2 regions of the Streptomyces sp. NBC_00876 genome follow, and region 1 is predicted to be linked to the other one. Evidence: predicted binding sites of a transcription regulator. Region 1 holds the regulator's gene; the other holds the start of a gene.
The links. Region 1 encodes HspR, which represses chaperone genes until heat shock. Its sites were predicted from a motif close to TTGAGNNNNNNNNNCTCAA; they were not measured.
Positions count from the first base shown of each region.

Region 2: a site for HspR is predicted at 3,972-3,990, ahead of lon (endopeptidase La). Genes of this name have one in related genera too.

Region 1 covers NZ_CP108800.1:3,940,309-3,947,700, forward strand. Annotated here, with positions in the region: gene OG782_RS17255 (pyridoxamine 5'-phosphate oxidase family protein) at 1-18, shown strand, start outside; gene OG782_RS17260 ((2Fe-2S)-binding protein) at 116-436, opposite strand; gene OG782_RS17265 (helix-turn-helix transcriptional regulator) at 772-1,740, shown strand; gene OG782_RS17270 (heat shock protein transcriptional repressor HspR) at 1,861-2,307, opposite strand; gene dnaJ (molecular chaperone DnaJ) at 2,309-3,496, opposite strand; gene grpE (nucleotide exchange factor GrpE) at 3,620-4,270, opposite strand; gene dnaK (molecular chaperone DnaK) at 4,267-6,126, opposite strand; gene OG782_RS17290 (sugar transferase) at 6,452-7,174, shown strand; gene OG782_RS17295 ((Fe-S)-binding protein) at 7,316-7,392, shown strand, end outside.
Region 2 covers NZ_CP108800.1:5,806,942-5,814,333, reverse strand. Annotated here, with positions in the region: gene OG782_RS25750 (lysozyme) at 1-419, shown strand, start outside; gene OG782_RS25745 (polysaccharide deacetylase family protein) at 752-1,432, shown strand; gene lon (endopeptidase La) at 1,529-3,949, opposite strand; gene OG782_RS25735 (isochorismatase family protein) at 4,224-4,808, shown strand; gene OG782_RS25730 (GNAT family N-acetyltransferase) at 5,021-5,770, shown strand; gene OG782_RS25725 (RNA polymerase sigma factor) at 5,850-6,452, shown strand; gene OG782_RS25720 (hypothetical protein) at 6,449-7,345, shown strand; gene OG782_RS25715 (ABC transporter ATP-binding protein) at 7,356-7,392, shown strand, end outside.

The DNA of each region.
Region 1 (7,392 bases):
GCGCTCGGCCGCGGCTGACCGCACCCGGACAGCACAACGGCGCCACCGTGTTCAGGTCACGGTGGCGCCGCTGTGTGGGGGAGTGTCTGAGCGACGTGGAACGACGGGGGATCGCTCAGGCACTGCGGGGGGTGGCGGAGATGGCTTCGGGTTCGAACAGCTGGTGGTCACGCTGCGCGAGGTTCACAAAGATCATGTCGTAACGAATAGCGCAGCGAACGGGCTGCGGTGCTCCACGCGGCTTGCGGAGACAGCGGTAGGCGCGGACCTCGCCGTCGGCCTCACGGGCGACGACGACAGGGTCACCGAACAGAGTGACCATCAACGAATCACCACGGTGGGGGACAGCCGTGACGAGGTCGATGAAATGCCACCCTGAGCGGTAGGCGGTTGCCATTTCACGCCGGAAGGTCCGGTCGTCCGGCGGGGTGGTCATGCGCCTGCGGTCTTACCTGCGGGCAGGACATCCCATGACACATCAGTGGTGGTGAGCTTGCCCGCCGATGTGCTGTCCCAGGACACGTCCCCCCCGCTCGGAATCGAGACGTCCGCCTGAACCGCCACAGCAAACGCCGCAGCAGCGAAGGCGACGGCAAGAACCGAGCGAAGCAATCTCTTGTACATAGTCGGCTTCGTCCTCACTTGGTAGGTCCCTCTCCCCCGGCTCTACCAAGACCATGTCGCAACAGAGCACGTCGAAGCCACAGAACCGATGCATCATGTTCCTGTACGTTCAGGACCCTGGGGGGTGGAGATTTGCTCACAACAAGCATGAAACCTACGCATCCCCACCCCATCACCGAACTCTGTGATGAGGGCGCGCGCCTGTACGCCAGCGCCCTGGGTGCCGGCCGGATCGCCCGGTCGGAGATAGGCCTGGCACCCTGCCTGCTCGACTTCGGCCTGTTGCACCCCGACCCGGACGACGCGAACTGGCTCCGTCCCGTTCCACCCTCGGCCGTACTCGCCCAGCGCCTGCACCCCCTGGAGCGGGAGATCCGGGACCGCCGGCGCATCACCATCGAACTGGCCGACGCGTTCGAACCGTTCATGGCTATCAGCTCACAGCCGTCGGTGACCACACACGCGATCACCGTTCTGGAGGGGCTCCAGACCATCAACGCGACATTGGACACCGCAACTGCCCAGTGCACCAAGGAAATACTCACGATCCAACCCGGCGGTGTCCGGAATCTCGATGTGCTCACCCAATCACTCGAACGAGTGGAGGGGCCCCTCAACCGCGGCGTGCGCCTGCGTACCCTCTACCAGCACACGGCCCGCCACGGGCCCGGAGTCTTCGCCTACCTGGACCGGCTGCACGCGGGCAACGTCGAGGTCAGGACGTTGGAAGAGCTCATCGACCGCATGATCATCTTCGATCGCACCGTGGCCGTCATACCCGCGCGCCGCGACCGGCAGGTAGCGCTCGAACTGCGCCACCCCGGGCTCGTGGACTACCTGGTCTCCGTCTTCGACCAGTTCTGGCAGCTGGCGACCCCGCTCAGCGAAGAGACTCCGTACACCCCGCCCAACGACGGCATCACCGGCATCCAGCGCTCCATAGCCAAGCTCCTCATCGAGGGGTACGTCGACGAGGCGATCGCCCGCCGGCTCGGCATGAACGTACGGACCTGCCGCGCCCATGTCGCCAAGCTCAGCGCCGCGCTCGGCAGCAACAGCAGGGCCCAGCTGGGCTATCTGATCGCCCAGTCGGGAATCCTGGAACAGGACTCCTGACCGGCCCGGCCGGCCCCGCTCAGCCCCGCACACGGCCTCCGCCCCCGCATACGACGGAGAAGCCCGCCACCCCCTGAGAATCCGGGGTGACGGGCTCCCTCCGCACATGGCCGAACCGGCTCAGTCCTTGGGCCGCTTGGGCCGCCAGACGACCAGCGCACTGGTCTGCTGCACATCCTGGTACGGCACCAGGTCGCGCCGGTAGGAGGCATGCACCTGCGCCTCGCGCTGCTGCATCGCCGCCGCCGCTCCGTCCACGGCCGCCGAGAGTTCGGCGACGCGCTGCTGGAGCGCCGCGACCTGGTTCTCCAGTTCGATGATGCGCTTGATTCCGGCCAGATTGATGCCTTCGTCCTGCGACAGCTGCTGCACGGTGCGCAGCAGCTCGATGTCGCGGGCCGAGTAACGCCTGCCGCGCCCGGCCGTACGGTCGGGCGAGACCAGACCGAGGCGGTCGTACTGGCGCAGCGTCTGCGGATGGAGGCCCGAGAGCTGGGCCGCGATCGAGATCACGTACACCGGGGATTCATCGGTCAGCTCGTACGGATTGCGTCGTCGGCCGTCCACCTCAAGCTCCCTTCGCTGCCTGGAACAGCTCCGCCCGCGGGTCCTGGTCCGCGGTCGCCTTCCGGTAGGTCTCCAGGGCTTCCCGGGCCTCGGGGGCCAGGTCCGTGGGGACCGTCACCTCGACGGTGACCAGCAGGTCGCCGCGGGTGCCGTCCTTGCGCACCGCGCCCTTGCCGCGGGCGCGCATGGTGCGCCCGTTGGGCGTGCCCGCCGGAAGCTTCAGGGTGACCGGCGGCCCGCCGAGCGTGGGGACCTTCACCTCGCCGCCGAGCGCCGCCTCCGTGAAGGTGACGGGCACGGTGACCGTGAGGTTGTCGCCCTTGCGGCCGAAGACCGGGTGCGCGTCGACGTGGACGACGACGTAGAGGTCGCCGGCCGGTCCGCCGCGCTCGCCCGGTGCGCCCTTGCCGCGCAGCCGGATCCGCTGGCTGTCCAGGACGCCCGCGGGAATCCTGACCTGCATGGTGCGGGACGACTTCGCCCGGCCGCTGCCCTTGCAGACCTCGCAGGGGTCCTGGGCGATGAGGCCCCGGCCCTTGCAGTCCACGCAGGGGTCGGTGAGCGAGAACCCGCCACCGCTGCCGCGCGAGACCTGGCCGGTGCCGACGCAGGTCGGGCAGACCCTGGGGGTGCCGTTCTTGTCGCCGGTGCCGGAGCACGCCTTGCAGGGCGCCTGGCTGGACATCCGCAGCGGGACCGTGGCCCCGTCGACCGCCTCGGTGAAGCTGAGCGTCACCTCGGACTCGATGTCCTGGCCGCGGCGCGGCTGCACCCGTGTGCCGGTGGAGCCGCCCCGGTTGAAGAGGCCGCCGAAGACATCGCCGATGCCGCCGCCGCCGAAACCGCCGCCGGCGCCGCCCTGGCCCCCGCCCGGGGTCCCTCCGAAGAGGTCTCCCAGGTCGAAGTTGAAGTTACCTCCGCCGCCACCGGGTCCGGGACGGAATCCGCCGTTGCCGAAGAGGGCGCGCGCCTCGTCGTACTCCTTGCGCTTCTTGGTGTCGCCGAGGATGTCGTTCGCCTCGGAGATCTCCTTGAAGCGCTCCTCCGCCTTGTCGTCGCCCTTGTTGGCGTCCGGGTGGAACTCGCGGGCGAGCTTCCGGTACGCCTTCTTGATCTCGGCGTCCGTGGCGTCCTTGGGGACGCCGAGAACCTTGTAGTAGTCCTTCTCGACGAAGTCCTTCGTACTCATCGACGTCCCTCCTTCCGGACGACCGGCCCGGGGCCTCTCGTGCGGATCATGCCGGGCTGCGGCCTGATCCCGACGAGAGGCCCGGTGGCCGGACGGTGCACTGCCAGGTGGTCGGACAGAATGTCAGACCTCCTCGCCGCCACCGCTCTCCTCGTCGTCTGCCTTCTCTTCCTTCGTACCGGCCGGCGCCGCCCCCGGCTGGGGTTCGGCCACCGCCACCCGTGCGGGACGGATGGTGCGCTCGCCGATCCGGTACCCCGGCTGCAGGATCGCCACGCAGGTCGTCTCGGTGACGTCCGGTGCGTAGCTGTGCATCAGGGCTTCGTGGATCGTCGGGTCGAAGGGCTCGCCCTCCTTGCCGAACTGCTGGAGTCCCAGCTTGGCGACGACCGTCTCCAGCGATTCGGCCACCGACTTGAACCCGCCCACGAGCTCACCGTGCTCGCGGGCCCGGCCGACGTCGTCGAGCACGGGCAGGAGCTCGGACAGGAGACCCGCGACCGCGATCTCCTTGACCGCGACCCGGTCCCGCTCCACGCGGCGGCGGTAGTTCTGGTACTCGGCCTGGAGCCGCTGGAGGTCGCCCGTGCGCTCGGTGAGCGCGGTACGGACCTGGTCCAGCTGAGCGGTCAGACCGGCTGTCTGGTTCGCGTCCCCGGCCGGGGCCGCCGCCTCCTCCGAAGAGGGGGTGGCGGCCTTCGGCTCGGCCTCATCAGGGGTGGTGCCGGAGGGGACGTCGGGCTTCTCCTCGAAGCCCGGAGTCTCCTCGGTCACGCCGCACCGCCCTTGGAGTCCTTCTCGTCGTCGACGATCTCGGCGTCGACGACATCGTCCTGGCCGTCGGCCTGGGCCTGCTCGGCACCCGGCTGCGCGTCGGCCTGCGGGCCGCCCTCGCCCTGGGCGTTGGCGTACATCGCCTGGCCCAGCTTCTGGGAGACGGCCGCGACCTTCTCGGTGGCGGTACGGATCTCGGCGGTGTCCTCGCCCTTGAGCTTCTCCTTCAGCTCGGTGAGCGCGGTCTCCACCTCCGTCTTCACGTCGCCGGGGACCTTGTCCTCGTTGTCCTTGAGGAACTTCTCCGTCTGGTAGACGAGCTGCTCGCCCTGGTTGCGCGACTCGGCGGCCTCGCGGCGGCGGTGGTCCTCCTCCGCGTACTGCTCGGCCTCCTCACGCATCCGGTTGACCTCGTCCTTCGGCAGCGAGGAGCCACCGGTGACGGTCATCTTCTGCTCCTTGCCGGTGCCGAGGTCCTTGGCAGCGACGTGCATGATGCCGTTGGCGTCGATGTCGAACGCGACCTCGATCTGCGGCACACCGCGCGGGGCCGGCGGCAGACCGGTCAGCTCGAACATTCCGAGCTTCTTGTTGTACGCCGCGATCTCGCGCTCGCCCTGGTAGACCTGGATCTGCACGGACGGCTGGTTGTCCTCGGCCGTCGTGAAGATCTCGGAACGCTTGGTCGGGATCGTGGTGTTGCGCTCGATGAGCTTCGTCATGATCCCTCCCTTGGTCTCGATACCGAGGGACAGCGGGGTCACGTCGAGGAGCAGGACGTCCTTGACCTCGCCCTTGAGGACACCGGCCTGGAGCGAGGCGCCGATGGCGACGACCTCGTCCGGGTTCACTCCCTTGTTGGCGTCCTGACCGCCCGTGAGCTCCTTGACGAGCTCGGCGACGGCCGGCATACGGGTCGAGCCACCGACGAGAACGACGTGGTCGATCTCGGAGAGCTGGATGCCCGCGTCCTTGATGACGTTGTGGAACGGGTTCTTGCAGCGGTCCAGGAGGTCCGCGGTGAGCTGCTGGAACTGCGAGCGCGTGAGCTTCTCGTCCAGGTGCAGCGGGCCCTCGGCCGACGCCGTGATGTAGGGCAGGTTGATCGAGGTCTCCGTCGAGGACGACAGCTCGATCTTCGCCTTCTCCGCGGCCTCGCGCAGACGCTGGAGAGCCATCTTGTCCTTGGACAGGTCCACGCCGTGCCCGTTGGCGAACTGCTTCACCAGGTAGTCGACGACGCGCTGGTCCCAGTCGTCACCACCGAGGTGGTTGTCACCGTTGGTGGCCTTCACCTCGACGACGCCGTCGCCGATCTCCAGGAGGGACACGTCGAAGGTGCCGCCACCGAGGTCGAAGACGAGGATCGTCTGGTCGTCCTTGTCGAGCCCGTACGCCAGCGCGGCGGCCGTCGGCTCGTTGACGATGCGCAGGACGTTCAGGCCCGCGATCTCGCCGGCCTCCTTCGTCGCCTGACGCTCGGAGTCGTTGAAGTACGCCGGGACGGTGATGACCGCGTCGGCCACCTTCTCGCCCAGGTAGGACTCGGCGTCACGCTTGAGCTTCTGCAGGATGAAGGCGCTCATCTGCTGCGGGTTGAAGCTCTTGCCGTCGATCTCGATCTTCCAGTCAGTGCCCATGTGGCGCTTGACCGAACGGATCGTCCTGTCGACGTTCGTCACTGCCTGGCGCTTGGCGACCTCGCCGACCAGCACCTCGCCGTTCTTCGCGAAAGCGACGACGGACGGCGTGGTCCTGGCGCCCTCGGCGTTGGTGATGACGGTGGGCTCGCCGCCTTCCAGAACGCTGACGACGGAGTTAGTCGTGCCCAGGTCGATGCCGACCGCACGTGCCATTTCAATTCCTCCTACTGACTACTTGAGTGGATCTGACTCAAGAATGCATGACACCCGTCCCAGAGTCAACAGACCTGAGTCGAGTCGACTCAACTATCGTGCACGCACCCCATGCCAGCAGCAGGAACACCACCAAGGGCGAGGGCGGACACACCTCACATACGAGTGATCGGCGAGAGACCCGGCGCGCGTACGGGCGACATCCGCCCGCCCCACGGGCCACACAGCCCTCCCCATCATCGCCTCATGGGATCGTTCTGTCACAAAATGCCGTGAGCCGCGCAAAACCGGCACCCGATCCGCCGACCCCAGGCAGGTGCGAACGATGCAGACGCAGAGGCAAGGGCAGCGTCAGGAGCCGTGGCAGCGGCGGCGGCCGGGACGGAGAGCGGAACGGAGACCGGGCAGGCGCACCTGGCAGCCACCGCGGGCCTCCCGCATCCCGGCCGCCCGGCGGGCCCTGGGGGCACTGGCACCGGCGGCCCCGCGCCGCCCCACCGCGAAGCGCGTCCTGGACCTGACGCTCGGCTCGGCCCTGCTGATCCTGGCCGCCCCCCTGCTCGCCGTGGCCGCCCTGATCCTCGCCGTGCAGCGCGGTCCCGGGGGCGTACTGACGCGGTCGGCCCGGACGGGGGCGGGCGGCAGGCCCTTCGTCCTGCGGTCCCTGCGCACCCGGCGGCTGCGGCTGCACGTCATCTCCCGGCTGCCCCATGTCGTACGGGGAGACCTCTCCCTCGTCGGCCCGGTAGCGCTCGCACCGGCCCACGTGACGAGGCCGCCCGCCGGTGCGCGAGACTGGCGGCAGGAACTGAAGCCCGGCCTGACCGGCCTGGCCCAGGTGCGCCACCGCTCCACGATGCCGTGGGACGAGGCCGCTCTCCTCGACCAGCACTACGCCGAGCACCAGTGGCTCGGGCTGGACCTGGCGATCCTCGCGGAAGCCGTCGGCGCACCCCTGCGCGAGGCGGCCCGCACCCTTGCGCGGTACGGCAAGGCAGACCTGAGCGACACAGATCACCGCCTGCCCGGCTACAGAGCGGCGGAATAAGTGGATAGTGTCAGCACAGACTGATTAAGTTACTGCTTAGTAATCACCTGAGTCATCCCGCGTCATCACTGAGTAACGTCATCACCGAGTAATCAGCAATCATCGCTGGATCCCACCCTCGCAGGCCCGAGGAGCCCCCAAATGCAACTCGCCGCGATCATCGTGTCGCTGGTGCTGACCGTCGTCGGCGTTGCGCTCATCGCCCGAGCCGTCGCGCA
Region 2 (7,392 bases), 1.9 Mb from region 1:
GCGCCGTCCAGGCCAACTACTTCGTGGACCACGGCGGCGGCTGGTCCAGGGACGGCAGGACCCTGCCGGGCGTGCTCGACATCGAGTGGAACCCGTACGGCGCCGCGTGCTACGGGAAGACCGCGGCCGGAATGGTCGCCTGGATCCGTGACTTCGTGAACACCTACAAGGCGCGCACCGGACGCGACGCGGTCATCTACACCGCGACCAGCTGGTGGCAGTCCTGCACCGGCAACAACGCCGGTTTCGCCACGACGAACCCGCTCTGGGTCGCCCGCTACGACACCACGGTCGGCGCGCTCCCGGCCGGCTGGGGCTTCTACACGATCTGGCAGTACACCTCGTCCGGGCCCACGGTGGGCGACCACAACCGCTTCAACGGAGCCCTCGACCGCGTACAGGCGCTGGCCAACGGTTAGGCCGCGTTGAAAGTCCCGGCCGGCAGCCGCCCGGCCCGCACCTCCCCCGACAGAGCCCGGTGACGCACCCAGTCGCCGGGCTCTGCCCGTTCGACGCACCCCGGCCGGGCTCCGCGCAACCCTCAGGCAACTCTCGGGCGGTCACCCCCACCCCGCTATGCACCGCATGTATACACGGTCTGTATAGTCCGTGCAGACCGCACACACCGTGCGTCGTTCAGCGTTCAGTGACGAGGGAGTGGCCCGCCTTGCCCAGTAAGAGGAAGTCGATCGGTACGGGGTTGGCCGTCACCCTCGTGACAGCGCTCACACTGACGCTGAGCGGCTGCTCGATGGCGACCACGGCTCCCGGCTCGGCCCGCGCCGACGCCGGTTCGGACGCCAAGGGCTCATTCGGCCCGGTGGACTGCCGCAAGGCCAAGTGCATCGCCCTGACCTTCGACGCCGGTCCGGCCGAGGATACTCCGCATCTGCTGGACATCCTCAAGAAGGAGAAGGTACACGCGACCTTCTTCCTGCTGGGCAAGAACCACGTCAAGAAGCACCCCGACACCGTCCGCCGCATCGAGGCGGAGGGGCACGAGGTGGCCAACCACACCTGGTCGCACGAGATCCTGACGGACAAGAAGCCGGCCGAGATACGGGCCGAGCTGGAGAAGACGCAGAACGCGATCGAGGCGATCACGGGCAAGAAGCCGCGGCTGATGCGCCCGCCGCAGGGGCGCACGGACGACACCGTCTCCGCGATCAGCAAGGACCTGGGGCTGTCCCAGATCCTGTGGAGCGCCACCGCCAAGGACTACTCGACGACCGACTCCGCGCTGATAGAGAAGCGGATAGTCGACCAGGCGAGCAAGGACGGCATCATCCTGCTGCACGACATCTACAAGGGCTCGGTGCCCGCGGTGCCGGGCATCATCCACACGCTGAAGAAGCGCGGCTACACCTTCGTGACGGTGCCTCAGCTGATGGCACCCGCCCAGCCGGTCCCGGGCACCATCTACCGCCCGTAGGACCTCAGGTACGCGAAACGGCCCGCCTCCCCGTGAGGGAGACGGGCCGTCCGTACCGGCCGTGTCCGCAGTGCCACGTCCGTCACGCCGTGACGGCTACGCCGCGGCCGGGATCCTCCGCTCCGCCGGGGCCGTGGCCGGGGCGAGGGCGATCTCCAGGACCTGGCGCACGTCCGTGACCGGGTGGACCTCCAGCGTGTCCAGCACCTCGGCGGGGACGTCGTCCAGGTCGGGCTCGTTGCGCTTGGGGATCACCACGGTGGTGATGCCGGCCCGGTGCGCGGCGAGCAGCTTCTGCTTCAGGCCGCCGATCGGCAGGACCCGCCCGGTCAGCGAGACCTCACCGGTCATCGCCACATCCGTCCGGACCAGCCGCCCGGAGAGCAGCGAGGCCAGCGCCGTGGTCATGGTGATGCCGGCGCTCGGACCGTCCTTGGGCACCGCACCCGCCGGGAAGTGGATGTGCGCACCGCGGTCCTTGAGGTCCGCGACCGGCAGTTCCAGCTCCGCACCGTGCGACCGAAGGAAGCTCAGCGCGATCTGCGCGGACTCCTTCATGACGTCACCGAGCTGACCGGTGAGGGTCAGTCCGGACGCCCCGGTCTCCGGATCGGCGAGCGACGCCTCCACGAAGAGCACGTCACCGCCCGCTCCGGTCACCGCGAGCCCGGTGGCCACGCCCGGCACCGCGGTGCGGCGCTCGGCCGGGTCCTGGGCGGACTCGGGGACGTGGTGCGGGCGCCCGATGAGGCCGCGCAGGTCCTCGTCGGTCACCGTGAACGGGAGCTCACGGTCACCCAGTTCGTGCTGGGCCGCGACCTTGCGCAGCAGCCGTGCGACGGCCCGCTCCAGGTTCCGTACACCGGCCTCCCGTGTGTACTCGCCGGCCAGCTTGCGCAGCGCCGTCTCGTCGAGGGTGACCTCGTCCTTCTCCAGACCGGCCCGCTCCAGCTGGCGCGGGAGCAGGTGGTCGCGGGCGATGACGACCTTCTCGTCCTCGGTGTAGCCGTCGAGCCTGACCAGCTCCATCCGGTCGAGCAGGGCCTCCGGGATCGCTTCCAGGACGTTGGCGGTGGCCAGGAAGACCACGTCGCTGAGGTCGAGTTCGACCTCCAGGTAGTGGTCGCGGAAGGTGTGGTTCTGTGCCGGGTCGAGCACTTCGAGCAGGGCCGCGGCGGGGTCGCCCCGGAAGTCGGATCCGACCTTGTCGATCTCGTCGAGCAGGACGACCGGGTTCATCGAACCGGCCTCCTTGATGGCGCGGACGATGCGCCCGGGAAGCGCTCCGACGTAGGTACGCCGGTGGCCGCGGATCTCCGCCTCGTCCCGGACACCGCCGAGCGCGACGCGGACGAACTTGCGCCCCATGGCGTGCGCGACGGATTCCCCGAGCGAGGTTTTTCCGACCCCCGGAGGGCCGACGAGCGCCAGCACGGCGCCGCCGCGCCGGCCTCCGACCACACCCAGTCCGCGGTCGGCACGCCGCTTGCGCACCGCCAGGTACTCGGTGATGCGCTCCTTCACGTCCTGGAGGCCCGCGTGCTCGGCGTCGAGGATCTCCTGGGCGCCCTTGATGTCGTACGCGTCCTCGGTCCGCTCGGCCCAGGGGAGTTCCAGGACGGTGTCCAGCCAGGTCCGGATCCAGGAGCCCTCGGGGCTCTGGTCGGAGGAGCGCTCCAGCTTGTCGACCTCCTTGAGCGCGGCCTCGCGGACGTGCCCGGGAAGGTCGGCGGCCTCGACGCGCGCCCGGTAGTCGTCGGACTCGTCCTCCGGGTCACCGTTGAGTCCGGAGAGCTCCTTGCGTACGGCGTCGAGCTGGCGCCGCAGCAGGAACTCGCGCTGCTGCTTGTCGACGCCCTCCTGGACGTCCTTGGCGATGGACTCGGCGACGTCCTGCTCGGCGAGGTGTTCACCGAGCCACTGGATGGCGAGCTTCAGCCGGGCGACCGCGTCGGCGGTCTCCAGCAGCTGCACCTTCTGGGCGGTGGTGAGGAAGGGCGAGTATCCGGAGTTGTCGGCGAGCGCGGAGATGTCCTCGATCTGCTGGACCCGGTCCACGACCTGCCAGGCGCCGCGCTTCTTCAGCCAGCTGGTGGCGAGTGCCTTGTACTCCTTGACCAGCTCGGCGGCGGCTCCGGGGAGCGGCTCGGGGACGGAGACGTCGACCCGGGTCCCTTCCACCCAGAGCGCGGCGCCGGGTCCACTGGTCCCGGCCCCGATCCTGACCCGTCCGCGACCGCGGATGAGCGCGCCGGGGTCGCCGTCGGACAGCCGCCCGACCTGCTCGACGGTCCCGATGACGCCGATCCCGGTGTAGGTCCCGTCGATGCGCGGAACGAGCAGCACCTCGGGCTTGCCGCCGCCTTCGCGGACTGCGGCCTGAGCGGCCTCGACGGCGGCCCGTACCTCGTTGTCGGACAGGTCCAGCGGCACCACCATTCCGGGCAGCACGACCTCGTCGTCGAGCGGCAGCACAGGCAGGGTGAGCGGTGTGACCGCATCGGACTCGGTAGTCATGATCTCCCCTTCGGCAGTCAAGTTGAGCTATGAAGACTCAATGCTTGTGAGCCGCTCAATGTTCCCCAGGGTGCGTTCGCTGTGAGCGATCAGGATGCGACGGGGGCTACGGCTGCCGCTGTGCGCCCTGTGTGCAACGCCGGGCACGGCCGTCGTAGTCCCCGCACCCGGCCTCTTCGCACGTGCGCGAGATCCCGGCCCGGCCTCTTCGCACGTGCGCGAGATCCCGCGAAATGCCGTGGAGGAGCCGGGCGGCAGCGGACAGGATGGCGCCATGACCGATTCCGTACCTCCCTCGCATGCCCTGATCGTCGTGGACGTCCAGAAGGCGGGGGTGAGCGGGGACAGGGCCGTGCCCGGCGCGGCCGGGCTGCTGGAGCGGACCGCGGACCTGATCGCGCGGGCGCGCAGAAGCGGCGCACTTGTCGTCCACCTCCAGAACGACGGCGCGCCCGGCACGGGCGACGAGCCCCACACCCCGGGGTGGGCGCTGCACCTTCCCGTCCAGGCGGGTCCGACCGAGTTCGTGATCCGTAAGACCAGGGACGACGGCTTCGCCGGTACGCGCCTGGGGGATCTGCTGGGCGAAGCCGGCGCCGAGTCGCTCACCGTCTGCGGAGTGATGTCGGAGATGTGCGTCCAGGCGACGGCGCGCACGGCCCTGGCCCTGGGCTACCGGGTCGTTCTCCCGTACGACGCCCACGGGACGCAGGACATCCCGGCGGCTCCCGGCATCAGCGAGGCTGTCCCGGCCGCCGTGGTGTCCCGGGTCGCCGCATGGGCCATCAGCGCGGATGCCGACGTCACCGCTCCGGCAGCGGCCGTGACGTTCACGGCGCCGAGGTCCCGGGTGCGCTGAGCCCGGGGGCGCTGAGCCCGGGGGCGGGAACGAGGCGGCCGATCCCGGGGGCCGCACGGCCGCGCGGTCGGTCGACCTGTCCCCGGACAAGGCGGCCGGGGCCGGAAAAAGTGCTTGCGCCGCCTCGTACGCTCCTTGCTGTGACCGAATCCTCCTTCACCGGCCCCTCCGGGACGGACATCGCCGGCCTTCTCGCGGCTTACGACGAGAACATGCGCGGCGCACCCCCGAATCCGCCCGCGGGCGTCCACCACGAGTGGGACGGCGAGCTGCTGCGCGTCGTCGGCCAGTTCCGCGGGTTCGTGACCACGCCCCGGGACGTGGGCGTGCGCGGAGCCGAGCTCGACCTGCTGATCGCCCGGCAGCGCGACCACTTCGCCCGGCGCGGCGAGGCCGTGGAGTGGAAGACCCGCGGCCACGACCTGCCGGAAGACCTCACCGACCGGCTGCGCGCCGCGGGCTTCGTCCCCGAGGAGCAGGAGACGATCCTCATCGGCCGCGCCGACGAGATGGCCGCGGACCCGGTACTGCCGGACGGCGTGACGCTCCGGCGGGTCACCGGGGAAGCCGATATGCGGCGTATCGCCGTCATGGAGTCGGACGTCTGGGGCGAGGACTGGGGCTGGCTGGGCGACGACCTGATCGCCCGGGTCGCCACCGCTCCGGACGAGATCGCGGTGTACGTCGCCGAGGCCGGGGGCGAGGTCGTCTCCGCGGCCTGGCTGGTCTTCCGTACGGGGACGGAGTTCGCCGGGCTGTGGGGCGGCTCGACCCTGGCCGCGTGGCGGGGCCGCGGGATCTACCGCGCCCTGGTCGCCGCCCGCGCGAAGCTGGCCGTCGCCCGTGGCACCCGCTATCTGCAGGTCGACGCCTCCGACGACAGCGCCCCGATCCTGAGCCGGCTGGGCTTCCACGCCGTGACCACCACCACGCCGTACGTCTGGGCCCCGCCCCGGACCTGACCGGCCGCAGCACCGCCCCCTGACCGGGCGGATGTGCCGTACGTGAACCGGCCGGGGTCCGGCCTCCGATAGAGGAGGTGTGAGCCACCTGCGCCCTTCGGGGGACGACCGGAACGACGAGGCGCTGCTGCGTGCCGTCGCGCACGGGGACACGACGGCCCTGGCCGCGCTCTACGACCGGCATGCCGGCTGGCTGCTGGCCCGGCTGAACCGCCGCTGCCCGGACGCAGAGACCGTACGGGAGGTGCTGCAGGACACCTTCGTGACGGTCTGGCGCTCCGCCGGTTCGCACCGGGGCGCCGAGGCAGGCGGCTGGCTCTGGGTGATCGCCGCCCGTCGGCTGGTCGACGCGCAGCGGACCCGGGCCCGCACGGAGCGCATCGCGCAGGCCGGGCACGCGGGCGGCGCCGGGTGGGCCGAGGCCGTGCCGTCCGCCGAGGACCGGGTCCTGGCCGGACTGGAGTACGGCGATGTGGGTGCCGCGCTCGACCGGATCTCGCCGGAACTCCGGGAGGTCCTGCGCGCGACGGTCATCGACGGGCTGACCACCAGGGAGGCCGCCCGGCTCCTCGGCATACCCGAGGGGACGGTCAAGACCCGGGCGCTGCGGGCACGGCGCGAGCTGCGGGCCGCGCTGGACCGGCTGGTTGTGGAGAACGGTCCACTGGGAGGCACGGCATGACGGCCTGGCACGTGGGAGACGGACTGGCCGGGCGGTACGCGGCGGGCACGGCCGCCGAGACGGACGCCTGGTCCCTGGAGAAGCACGTCGAGGCCTGTACACCGTGCGCGGCCCGGGTGTCGGCGGCAGTGCGTGAACAGGGGGACGCGCTGCCGCTGCTGGAGGGGGTTCGCACGGCGGTGCTCGCGGCTGCGGCTGCGGGTGCGGAGCCGGTACGGGCCCGGCGGCGGGGGCGCCCGTGGTCACCGGCACCGGGGCCGGCGACCCGGCTCGGGCGGGTGCTGTGGGCCGCCGGGCCCGCCCTGCGCGGGGCGTGGACGCTGGCGCTGCTGCTGGTCGCGCTCGGGGCCGTCGCCCTGGCGTACGGCGGCGGTCTCGGCGGTGTGACGCGCCCGCTGCTCCTCGTCGTCGCGCCGGTGCTGCCGCTGGCCGGGGTCGGTGTCTCCTACGGGCGCTCCGCCGACCCGATGCACGAGATCGTCGCCACGACTCCGGGCGGCGGGCTGCGGCTGCTGCTGATCAGGACCGCCGCGGTACTCGCGGTGACCGTCCCCGTGCTCACCCTCGCCTGGGCGGTGCTGCCCGGGTCGGCCGGCGGTCCGGGGGCCGTGGCGTGGCTGCTGCCGGGGCTGGCCATGACGCTGGCGGCGCTGGCGCTGAGCAGTTTCGTGGGCTGCCGCGCCGGTGCCTGGTCCGTCGCCGTGTGCTGGGCCGCGGCCGTCGCCGTACCGGCCGCCGGAACGTCGCCTTCCCCGGTCGCCGACGCGGCTCAGTCGGCCGCCCGCTACTTCGCCGGGCCCGCCGCACAGAGCGGCTGGGCAGCGGCGGCCGCGCTCTGCGCCGGGCTCCTGGCCCTGCGCCGCAGATCCTTCGACCATCTGGAGACGTCATGAGCGTGATCGTGTGAACAGCACAGTCAGGGTTTCGGGGCTGACGGTCC